3 regions of the Streptomyces sp. NPDC017979 genome follow, and region 1 is predicted to be linked to each of the others. Evidence: riboswitches for the same ligand, from Rfam matches in the RefSeq annotation. Region 1 holds a riboswitch; each other region holds the start of a gene.
What was found. Region 1 has a riboswitch for cobalamin ahead of metE (5-methyltetrahydropteroyltriglutamate--homocysteine S-methyltransferase). Riboswitches for the same ligand answer to the same signal wherever they lie in the genome.
Positions count from the first base shown of each region.

Region 2: it holds a riboswitch for cobalamin, as region 1 does, so the genes downstream of both, ACH4E8_RS28980 (ABC transporter substrate-binding protein) here and metE (5-methyltetrahydropteroyltriglutamate--homocysteine S-methyltransferase) in region 1, are expected to answer to the same signal.
Region 3: it holds a riboswitch for cobalamin, as region 1 does, so the genes downstream of both, ACH4E8_RS24975 (cobalamin biosynthesis protein) here and metE (5-methyltetrahydropteroyltriglutamate--homocysteine S-methyltransferase) in region 1, are expected to answer to the same signal.

Region 1 is NZ_JBIRGU010000013.1:169,246-172,510, reverse strand. It holds gene metE (5-methyltetrahydropteroyltriglutamate--homocysteine S-methyltransferase) at 1-1,467, opposite strand, end outside; cobalamin riboswitch at 1,647-1,798, opposite strand; gene ACH4E8_RS28330 (ATP-binding cassette domain-containing protein) at 2,256-3,265, opposite strand, start outside.
Region 2 is NZ_JBIRGU010000014.1:110,444-113,708, forward strand. It holds gene ACH4E8_RS28970 (amino acid permease) at 1-596, shown strand, start outside; gene ACH4E8_RS28975 (Mov34/MPN/PAD-1 family protein) at 687-1,109, shown strand; cobalamin riboswitch at 1,196-1,345, shown strand; gene ACH4E8_RS28980 (ABC transporter substrate-binding protein) at 1,380-2,381, shown strand; gene ACH4E8_RS28985 (FecCD family ABC transporter permease) at 2,525-3,265, shown strand, end outside.
Region 3 is NZ_JBIRGU010000010.1:254,495-257,759, reverse strand. It holds gene ACH4E8_RS24985 (anion permease) at 1-672, shown strand, start outside; gene ACH4E8_RS24980 (hypothetical protein) at 685-912, shown strand; cobalamin riboswitch at 1,083-1,215, shown strand; gene ACH4E8_RS24975 (cobalamin biosynthesis protein) at 1,362-2,336, shown strand; gene ACH4E8_RS24970 (cobyric acid synthase) at 2,333-3,265, shown strand, end outside.

The sequences.
Region 1 (3,265 bases):
CTTCTCCTGGAAGGAGAGCACCTCGGCGATCTCGGCCCGGATCCGTTCCTCGTAACCGGCGGTGTCGATCCGGCCGGCCCGCAGGTCCGCCCGGGCCACCCGCAGTTCGTCGGTCTGCGGGAACGAGCCGATGGTGGTGGTAGGCAGCAGCGGCAGCCCGAGGCGTTCGCGCTGCGCCACCGTCCGCTCGCGGTAGGGCCGGGAGCGCCGGGCGTCGGCGTCGGTGACGGCTTCGGCACGGGCGCGCACGGCCGGGTCCCGGGTGATGGGCGAGGTGGCGCGGGAGGCGAGCGCCGCCCGGTTGGCGGTGAGTTCCGCGGTGATGGCGTCGGTGCCGAGGGCCAGCCCCTTGGCGAGGGCGACGACCTCGGCGACCTTCTGCCGGGCGAAGGAGAGCCAGCGCAGGATCTGCGGGTCGACGTCCCGCTCCAGGGCCGCGTCCAGGGGGACGTGCAGCAGGGAGCAGGAGGCGGCGACGTCGACGTGGTCGGCGAGGCCGAGGAGGGTGCCCAGGGTGGCGAGGGACTTCTCCAGGTCGTTCGCCCAGATGTTGCGTCCGTTGACGACGCCGGCGACCAGGCGCTTGCCGGTCAGGCCCCCGACGGCGGCCAGCGCGTCGAGGTTGGCGGCGGCGGACTCGGTGAAGTCCAGGGCGAGCCCGTCGACCGGGGCTGCGGCGAGGGTGGGCAACGCGGCGCCGAGCCGGCCGAAGTAGGAGGCGACCAGCAGCTTCGGACGGTCCGCCAGGGTGCCGAGGACCCGGTAGGCGCGGTCGGCCGCGTTCAGCTCGGCCGAGGTGCGGTCCTGGACGAGCGCGGGTTCGTCGAGTTGCACCCAGGCGGCGCCGGCCGCGCGGAGATCGGCGAGGACCTCGGCGTACACCGGCAGGAGCCGGTCCAGGAGGGTGAGCGGGTCGAAGTCCGCGGCCACCCCGGGGGCGGGCTTGGCCAGCAGCAGATAGGTGACGGGTCCGACGAGGACGGGGCGCGGGGTCAGCCCGAGCGCCAGGGCCTCGGTCACCTCGGCGACCTGCTTGGTCGAGTCGGCGGTGAACACCGAGTCCGGGCCCAACTCCGGCACCAGGTAGTGGTAGTTGGTGTCGAACCACTTGGTCATTTCCAGCGGCGCCACGTCCTGCGTGCCGCGGGCCATCGCGAAGTACCCGTCGAGGGCGTCCGCGGCGACGGCCGCCCGGTGGCGCTCGGGGACGGCGCCCACCATGACGGAGGCGTCCAGCACGTGGTCGTAGTACGAGAAGTCACCGGTCGGGACCTCGTCGACGCCGGCCGCCGCCAACTCCTGCCAGTTGGAGCGGCGCAACTCCGCGGCGGTGGCGTGCAGGGCTGCGGCGCTGACGCGCCCCTTCCAGTAGCCCTCGACGGCCTTCTTCAACTCCCGGCCCCGGCCCTGACGGGGGTAGCCGTACACGGTGGCCCGTGCTGCCGCGGCTGCGGACTTCGTGGTCACGGAGATCTCCTTCGCGAGATGGATCCCTGAGGTCCCGGTGACGGGACGGGGCGCGAAGGGGTGACGGTGCGAAGGGGGTGCGCGCCGGTTGCGCGGTCGTCCGTTCGCAGTGCACGCCGACCCGCCCACGAGGTCACCGGGAGTTCCGCGCGCGGATCGTCCGCGTGCGGGCAACGGGCAGGTCTTCGGACTCGCGGGCACGCCTGCCGGTCTCCCGGCGGACACCTACTGGCCGTCGCTTCCCAGGTCCTCGCGGACCCAGTGCGTATGACGGCGGTCGTTCCCGCTCACCGCTGCGGGGCAGTCCCGGATTCCCACCGGGTTCCCTCTTGCGACGCTTCCCGCCTGGCGGACGGGGGCGAACCAGCTGCACCGGTCACCCTAGCGGGCCGTCGGCGGATGGCGGCAGGGCGCGTCCGGCATGCGGATGGTGAGGTGGAACACGCCGGCCCGGTCGCCCCTGCGCCCGGGGGCGGGGCGGCGCCGCGCTCCCGCCCCCGGACGACCACCGTCAAGTCGGGGTGAGGGCGCTGCTGATGGATCTTGCTGGGCTCGTGTGGCCTGGCACCATGCCTCTCCCCCGTAGCCGTTCGGGCACGGGAGGTGCCCCCACCCTGTGCCCTGAGGGCACGGGAGGTACCCCCACCGCATTGACTCCCTCCTCCGCTGGGGTCCCCCCCCGTGCCCGCAGGGCACAGGGGGAGATCCACGGCACCAGACCCCTCCCCCTACGCCCGAAGGGCGTGGGGGGACCCCCACCTGATCCAGCCTGATCCATCAGCAGCGCCCTAGCCGCCGTTGACGTACGCCCGAAGATGACGCGCGGTCAGGGTGTCGCCGTCGCTGACGAGTTGACGCGGGGTGCCGGTGAAGACGACCTCGCCGCCGTCGTGGCCGCCGCCCGGTCCGATGTCGACGATCCAGTCGGCGTGGGCCATCACCGCGAGGTGGTGTTCGATCACGATGACCGAGTTGCCGCCGTCCACCAGTCGGTCGAGCAGCGCCAGCAACTTGTCGACGTCGGCCAGGTGCAGTCCGGTGGTCGGCTCGTCGAGGACGTACGTCGACGCCTTCTCCGCCATGTGGATGGCGAGCTTCAGCCGCTGGCGCTCACCGCCGGAGAGGGTGTTCAGGGGCTGGCCGAGCCGCAGGTAGCCGAGGCCCACGTCGGCGAGCCGGCCGAGGACGGCGTGCGCCTGGCCCGAGGGGAAGAACTCGTACGCCTCCTTCACCGGCATGTCCAGGACCTCGCTGACGTTCTTGCCGCGCAGCCGGTAGGTGAGGACCTCCGGGGTGTAGCGCTTGCCCTCGCACTTCTCGCAGACCGTGCTCACGCCGGCCATCATCGCCAGGTCGGTGTAGATGAGCCCGGCGCCGTTGCAGGCGGGACAGGCGCCCTCGGAGTTGGCGCTGAACAGGGCCGCCTTGACTCCGTTGGCCTTGGCGAAGGCGGTGCGCACCGAGTTGAGCAGGCCGGTGTACGTCGCCGGGTTGGAGCGGCGCGAACCGCGGATGGGGGACTGGTCGGCCACCACCACCCCCTCGCGGCCGGAGAGGTACCCGTGGACGAGGGAGCTCTTTCCGGAGCCGGCGACGCCGGTGACCACGGTCAGCACGCCGAGGGGCACGTCCACCGAGACGTTCTTCAGGTTGTGCAGCGTGGCGTTCTCGATCGACACGTGCCCGGTGGGGCGGCGCACCGCGTCCCGCAGGGCGGCCCGGTGGCCGAGGTGGCGGCCGGTGAGGGTGGGGGAGGAGCGCAGTCCGGCGACGTCGCCCGCGTAGCCGATCACGCCTC
Region 2 (3,265 bases), on a different contig from region 1:
CGTTCGTCGCCGCCTTCGACCAGATGGGCCTCCAGATCGGCGCAGGCATCGTCAACTTCGTGGTGCTCACCGCGGCGCTGTCGTCCTGCAACTCCGGGATGTACTCCACCGGCCGGATGCTGCGCGACCTCGCGCTCAACAGCCAGGGCCCGAAGGTCTTCACCAAGCTCACCAGCCGCGGCACCCCGCTGATCGGGACGACCTTCTCCGCCGGTCTGATGCTGATCGGCGTCTGGATCAACTACCAGTGGCCCGGCGACGCCTTCCACAAGATCGTCTCCTTCGCCACCATCTCCGGCATGTGGGCCTGGGTGATGATCCTGGTCAGCCACATCATCTACCGGTCCAAGGTGGCCAAGGGCGAGGTCCCGGCCTCGCCCTTCAAGGCCCCCGGTGCGCCCTGGACGAGCTGGTTCGCGCTCGCCTTCATCGGCATGGTGATCGTGCTGATGGGCATCGACAAGGACGCCCGGATCTCCCTGTACGCGGCGCCGGTGTGGGCGCTGGTGCTGGGGGTTTCGTACCTGGTGCTGCGGGCGAAGAACCCGCAGGGCGCGGCCTTCGTCAAGCGCGAGCGGGCCAAGCAGGACGGCTGACCGTCCACGATGTGGACCGGGGCCGGTCCGTACCCGACGGGGTGCGGACCGGCCCTTCCGCCATGCGGACGGACGCATATCCTGATCGACATGCTGACCCTCACCCAGGACCTGTACGACCGGATCGTCGCGCACGCCCGTGCCGACCACCCCGACGAGGCGTGCGGCGTGGTCGCGGGCCCCGAGGGCAGCGGGCGGCCCGAGCGCTTCATCCCCATGCTGAACGCGGCCCGCTCGCCCACCTTCTACGAGTTCGACTCGGCGGACCTGCTGAAGCTCTACCGCGAGATGGACGACCGGGACGAGGAGCCCGTGATCGTCTACCACTCGCACACCGCGACCGAGGCGTACCCCTCCCGCACCGACATCAGCTACGCCAGCGAGCCGGGCGCGCACTACGTCCTCGTCTCCACCGCGGACACCGACGAGGCGGGCCCGTTCCAGTTCCGCTCGTTCCGGATCGTGGACGGGGAGGTCACCGAGGAGGAGGTCCGGGTCGTGCCCTCATACTGATCCGGTGCTCCTAGACGTCGAGGCACCTCTCGACGTATCTCTAGAACTCGACAGAACCCTGACCGAGTTCGGCACTCGGCAGGACTCCACAACAGAACACGGGCGGTGGGCCCCAGGAAGCCGGTGCGAATCCGGTGCGGTCCCGCCACTGTGAGTGAAACGTTCCACCGCACCGTTGCGTGCAGTGACACGTTCCATCAGCCAGGAACTGACTCGCCGCCCTTCTCCCACACCCAGGGGACGTGGAAATCCCCGGAGGAGGACCCACGCATGTCCCGGCAGCCCCGGTCGACCAGCCGTCGCGCGCTCGTCGCCGCCACCGCCCTGCTTCCGCTCGCCCTCACGGCCACGGCCTGCTCGTCCGACCCGAGCCCCGACACCAAGGCCGCGGGCGCGCCCGCCGCCGGCTTCCCGTACACCGTCGACAACTGCGGCGTGAAGACCACCTACGACGCGCCCCCCAAGCGGGCCGTCACCATGAACCAGCACGTCACCGAGATCATGCTGGAGCTGGGCCTGGAGAAGTCCCTCGTCGGCACCGCCTACCTCGACGACCAGGTGCTGCCGGAGTACCGCGAGGCGTACGAGTCGGTCCCCGTCGTCGCCAAGACGTACCCCTCCAAGGAGAAGCTGCTCTCCGTCAACCCGGACTTCGTGTACGGCGGTTACGGCAGCGCCTTCGACGCCAAGGACGGCCGCACCCGCGAGGACCTGAAGAAGGCGGGCATCGAGACCCGGCTGAACCTGGAGTACTGCACCAAGCAGCGCACCACCATGGACGACGTGTACCGCGAGGTCGACGAGGTCGCCCGCACCTTCGGCGTCGGCGACCGCGCGCAGAAGTGGATAGCCGAGGCCCGCGCCACGGTCGCCAAGACCGAGGCCGAGCGGGCGAAGACCAAGGCCGCCCCCGTCCCCGTCTTCGTCTACGACAGCGGCGACAAGACCGCGTTCACCGTCGGCGGCAAGGGCATCGGCAACGAACTCATCAGCCGCGCCGGCGGGCACAACGTCTTCTCCGACATCGACAAGAGCTTCGGCGACGCCAGTTGGGAGCAGGTCGTGGCCCGCAAGCCGGAGGTCATCGTGATCTACGACTACGGAGCGACGACGCTGGAGCAGAAGAAGCAGCGCCTGCTGAAGGACCCGGCGCTGAAGGACGTACCGGCCGTCAAGAACAAGAGGTTCGCCGTCCTGCCGCTGTCCGACGCGGTCGTCGGCGTGCGCGCACCGGACGCCATCGCCAAGCTGGCCCCGCAGCTCGCCCGGTGACGGGGCCGAAGGTCGTGAAGGACGTGACCGCGGGCCCCTCGGCGGGCCCGCCCGCCACCGCCTCCCCGCCCGCCACCGCTTCCGGGACCGCCGCCGGCGAGGGGAAGCCGGCCGGCACCACCTCCCGGCTCCGCTTCGGCGCCGTGCTGACCGGCCTGCTGCTGGCGCTGGCCGCCGCAGTCGTCGCGGCCCTCGCACTCGGCTCCGTACGCATCCCGCCCGGGGAGGTCGTCGCCGCGCTGCTCCCGGGCGCGGAGCCCAGCCCCCTGCGCACGGTCGTCATCGACGTGCGACTGCCGCGCGTCGTGCTCGGCGCCCTCGTCGGCGCCGGGCTCGGCCTCGTCGGCGTGGTCCTCCAAGCCCTGGTGCGCAACCGGCTCGCCGACCCCTTCCTGCTCGGGATCTCCTCCGGCGCGTCCACCGGCGCGGTCGTCGTGCTGACCCTCGGCATCGGCGTCACGACCACCGTCGCCCTGCCCGCCGGCGCCTTCGCCGGGGCGCTGGCCGCCATGGTGCTGGTGTACGCGCTGGCGCGCCGCGGCGGCTCGATGACCGGCACCCGGCTCGTCCTCGCCGGCGTCACCATCAGCTACATCTTCACCGCGCTCACCACCCTCGTGCTCGTCGCCTCCTCCCGGCCCGAGCACTTCCGCGAGGCCATGTTCTGGTCGCTCGGCGGCCTCGGCAGCGCCCGCTGGGACACCCTGTGGCCGCCCGCCGTCGTCATGGCGCTGGCCCTGCCGCTGCTGCTGGCGCTCGCCCGCCCGCTGGACCTGCTGCTGGTGGGGGAGGAGGGCGCGACCGTGCTCGGCCTGGACGTCGCCCGCTTCCGCGCCGCCGTCTTCGTCCTCGTCTCGCTGGTCACCGCGGTCATGGTCGCCGCG
Region 3 (3,265 bases), on a different contig from region 1:
AGCGACGTGCTCGACCCCGGCTCGAACCCCCCGCTGTGGGTCATCGTCTCCGCGGGCGTCGCGATCGCCCTGGGCACGTACCTCGGTGGCTGGCGCATCATCCGCACCATGGGCAAGGGCCTGACCGACCTCCAGCCGCAGCAGGGCTTCGCCGCCCAGACCAGCGCGGCGACGGTCATCCTGGCCTCCTCGAACCTCGGTTTCTCCCTCTCCACCACCCACTCCTGCTCCGGCGCCGTGATGGGTGCGGGCCTCGGCCGCAAGGGCGGCGTGGTCCGCTGGTCGACCGCCACCCGGATGTTCGTGGCCTGGGGTCTGACCCTGCCGGCCGCCGCGCTCGTCGCCGCCGGCTCCGAGTTCGTGACCAAGCAGGGTGACTGGGGCGTGGCCGTGGTCGCGGTCTTCCTGGTCGCCTCCAGCGCCGCGATCTGGGTGATCTCCCGCCGCCAGGTCGTCGACCACACCAACGTCAACGACGTCGACGAGCAGGCCGAGGGCGCCGCCGAGCCCGCGGGCGTCGTCACCACCGCCATCGCGGCCGTCACCCCGCCGCCGGCCGGCGGCACCGGCGTCGCGGACGGCGCCGACCTCACGAAGACCATCCCGGCCTCCGCCGCCTCCTCCGCGTCCTCGACGTCGGAGAACGGCCCGGCCAGCCCGGCTGCGGTGTAAGGACAGAGCAACATGAAAATCGACTGGGAAGCCCTCGGTTCCGTCTTCGGCGTGAGCCTCGTCGCCACCGTCGCCCTCGTCGGCCTCTTCTCGCTGGGCGTGGTGATGCTCAGCAAGCAGGAGCAGACCGCGGGCGCCTCGGGCGGTGGCTCCGGAGTGCTGGCGCGCACCGGCGCGTACGCCTGCTTCGCGCTCTGCGCGGTGGCCGTGACCTACGGCATCTACCTGATCGTCGACTGACCGGCCGGTCCGGCCGCGTCACCGCGTCACTACGGGCCGGGTCGTACGTCCTTCGCTGGACGTACGACCCGGCCCGTCGTCGTGCGCGGCCGTCCGCTCCTGCCCTTCACCGGTCTTCGTCGCAGGTCAAGGGCGTGTTCCAGGTCAAGGGAGAGTTGACGGCCCTTCTCACCCCGTGGTGGACTGCCGGGGCCATTACGGCGGCAGCAGAGGAAGTCCGGTGCGAATCCGGCGCGGTCCCGCCACTGTCACCGGGGAATCCCTCCCCGGGAGCCAGGAACTCTCGCCGCCGATCACGTCGAACCAGGGCGCGGACACCCTGAGTGAGGACCTGCGACATGCGCGGCTGCGGCTCCGTACCTGCTCTGCACGCACCGGGACGAGACCCGGGGCGCGCCCGCCCCGCGCCGCACCCGGCGCTCCCCTGCGGCCCGACGGCCGGCTGAGCCGTGCGGGCCGACCGGGTCTTCGCGTACGGCGCAGCCGCCGGCGTCCTCGGTGACCTGCTCTTCGGCGACCCCCGCCGCGGGCATCCCGTCGCCGCCTTCGGTCGGGCCGCGGGCGCCGTGGAGCGCACGCTGTGGCGCGACCATCGCGGGTGGGGCGCCCTGCACACCGCGGTGTGCGCCGGTGGCGCCGTCGCCGCGGGGGCGCTCGCCGCACGCGGCGCGCGCCGGCACCCCGCCGCTTCCCTCGCCCTGACCGCCGCCGCGACCTGGGCCGTCGTCGGGGGCACGTCGCTGGGGCGCGAGGCGCGCACCGTCGGGGACGCGCTGGCGGCCGGCGACCTCGCCGCCGCCCGGGCGCGACTGCCGCACCTGTGCGGCCGGGACCCGCACGCCCTGTCCGAGCAGCAGATCGCCCGCGCGGTGGTGGAGTCGGTCGCCGAGAACACCTCGGACGCCGTGGTGGGCGCCCTGGTGTGGGGCGCGGTCGCCGGGGTGCCCGGGCTGGTGGGCTTCCGCGCGGTGAACACCCTGGACGCGATGGTGGGGCACCGCTCGCCGCGGCACCGGCGGTTCGGCTGGGCCTCGGCGCGGCTGGACGACGTCGTCGGCTGGCCGGGGGCGCGGCTGACGGCCGCCCTCGCGGTGGTCGCCGGGGACGACCCGCGCGCGGCGGTACGGGCCTGGCGGGCCGATGCGCACCGTCATCCGAGCCCGAACGCGGGCCCCGTGGAGGCGTCGTTCGCGGGCGCGCTCGGCGTGCGGCTCGGCGGCACGCTGTCGTACGGCGGCCGGACGGAGCACCGGGCGGTGCTCAACGGCGCCGCCCGCCCGGTGGAGGTCGCCGACGTGGCGCGCGCGGTGCGGCTGTCGCGGCGCGTCGGGCTGCTGGCGCTGGGCACGAGCGTGGCCGCCCGGCTGCTGGTGCACAAGGCGTCGGGAAGGCAGGCACAGTTTCGAAGGGGGCGCGGAAGATGACCGGTCAGCGACGCGGCGGCGGACTGCTCGTCGCCGGTACGACGTCCGACGCGGGCAAGAGCGTGGTCACCGCGGGGATCTGCCGCTGGCTGGCGCGCCGGGGCGTGAAGGTGGCCCCCTTCAAGGGCCAGAACATGTCCCTCAACTCGTACGTGACGCGCGACGGCGCCGAGATCGGCCGGGCGCAGGCCATGCAGGCGCAGGCCGCCCGGGTGGAGCCGACCGCGCTGATGAACCCGGTGCTGCTCAAGCCGGGCAGCGACCGCACCAGCCAGGTGGTCCTGCTGGGCCGCCCGGTCGGCGAGATGAGCGCCCGGGGCTTCTTCGGCTCCGGCACCCCGGCCGGGGGCGGCGGGCGGGAGGCGCTGCTGTCCACGGTCGTGGAGTGCCTGGAGGAGTTGCGGAGCACGTATGACGCCGTGATCTGCGAGGGCGCCGGCAGCCCGGCCGAGATCAATCTGCGGCGCACGGACATCGTGAACATGGGCGTCGCGCGCGCCGCGGACCTTCCCGTGCTCGTCGTCGGGGACATCGACCGCGGCGGCGTCTTCGCGTCCTTCTTCGGCACCACGGCGCTGCTCGCCCCGGCGGACCAGCGTCTGGTCGCCGGGTACCTGGTCAACAAGTTCCGCGGTGACGTGAGCCTGCTGCGGCCCGGCCTCGACATGCTCGAAGGGATCACCGGGCGCCGCTCGTACGGCGTCCTGCCGTACGCCCACGGGCTCGGCATCGACGAGGAGGACGGGCTGCGGGTCTCGCTGCGCGGCGCGGTGCGCGAGTCGGTGGTGGCTCCCCCGGTCGGCGACGAGGTGCTGCGGGTGGCGGTGTGCGCCGTACCGCTGATGTCCAACTTCACGGACGTGGACGCGCTGGCCGCCGAGCCGGGCGTGGTGGTGCGGTTCGTGGACCGGCCGGAGGAGTTCGTGGAC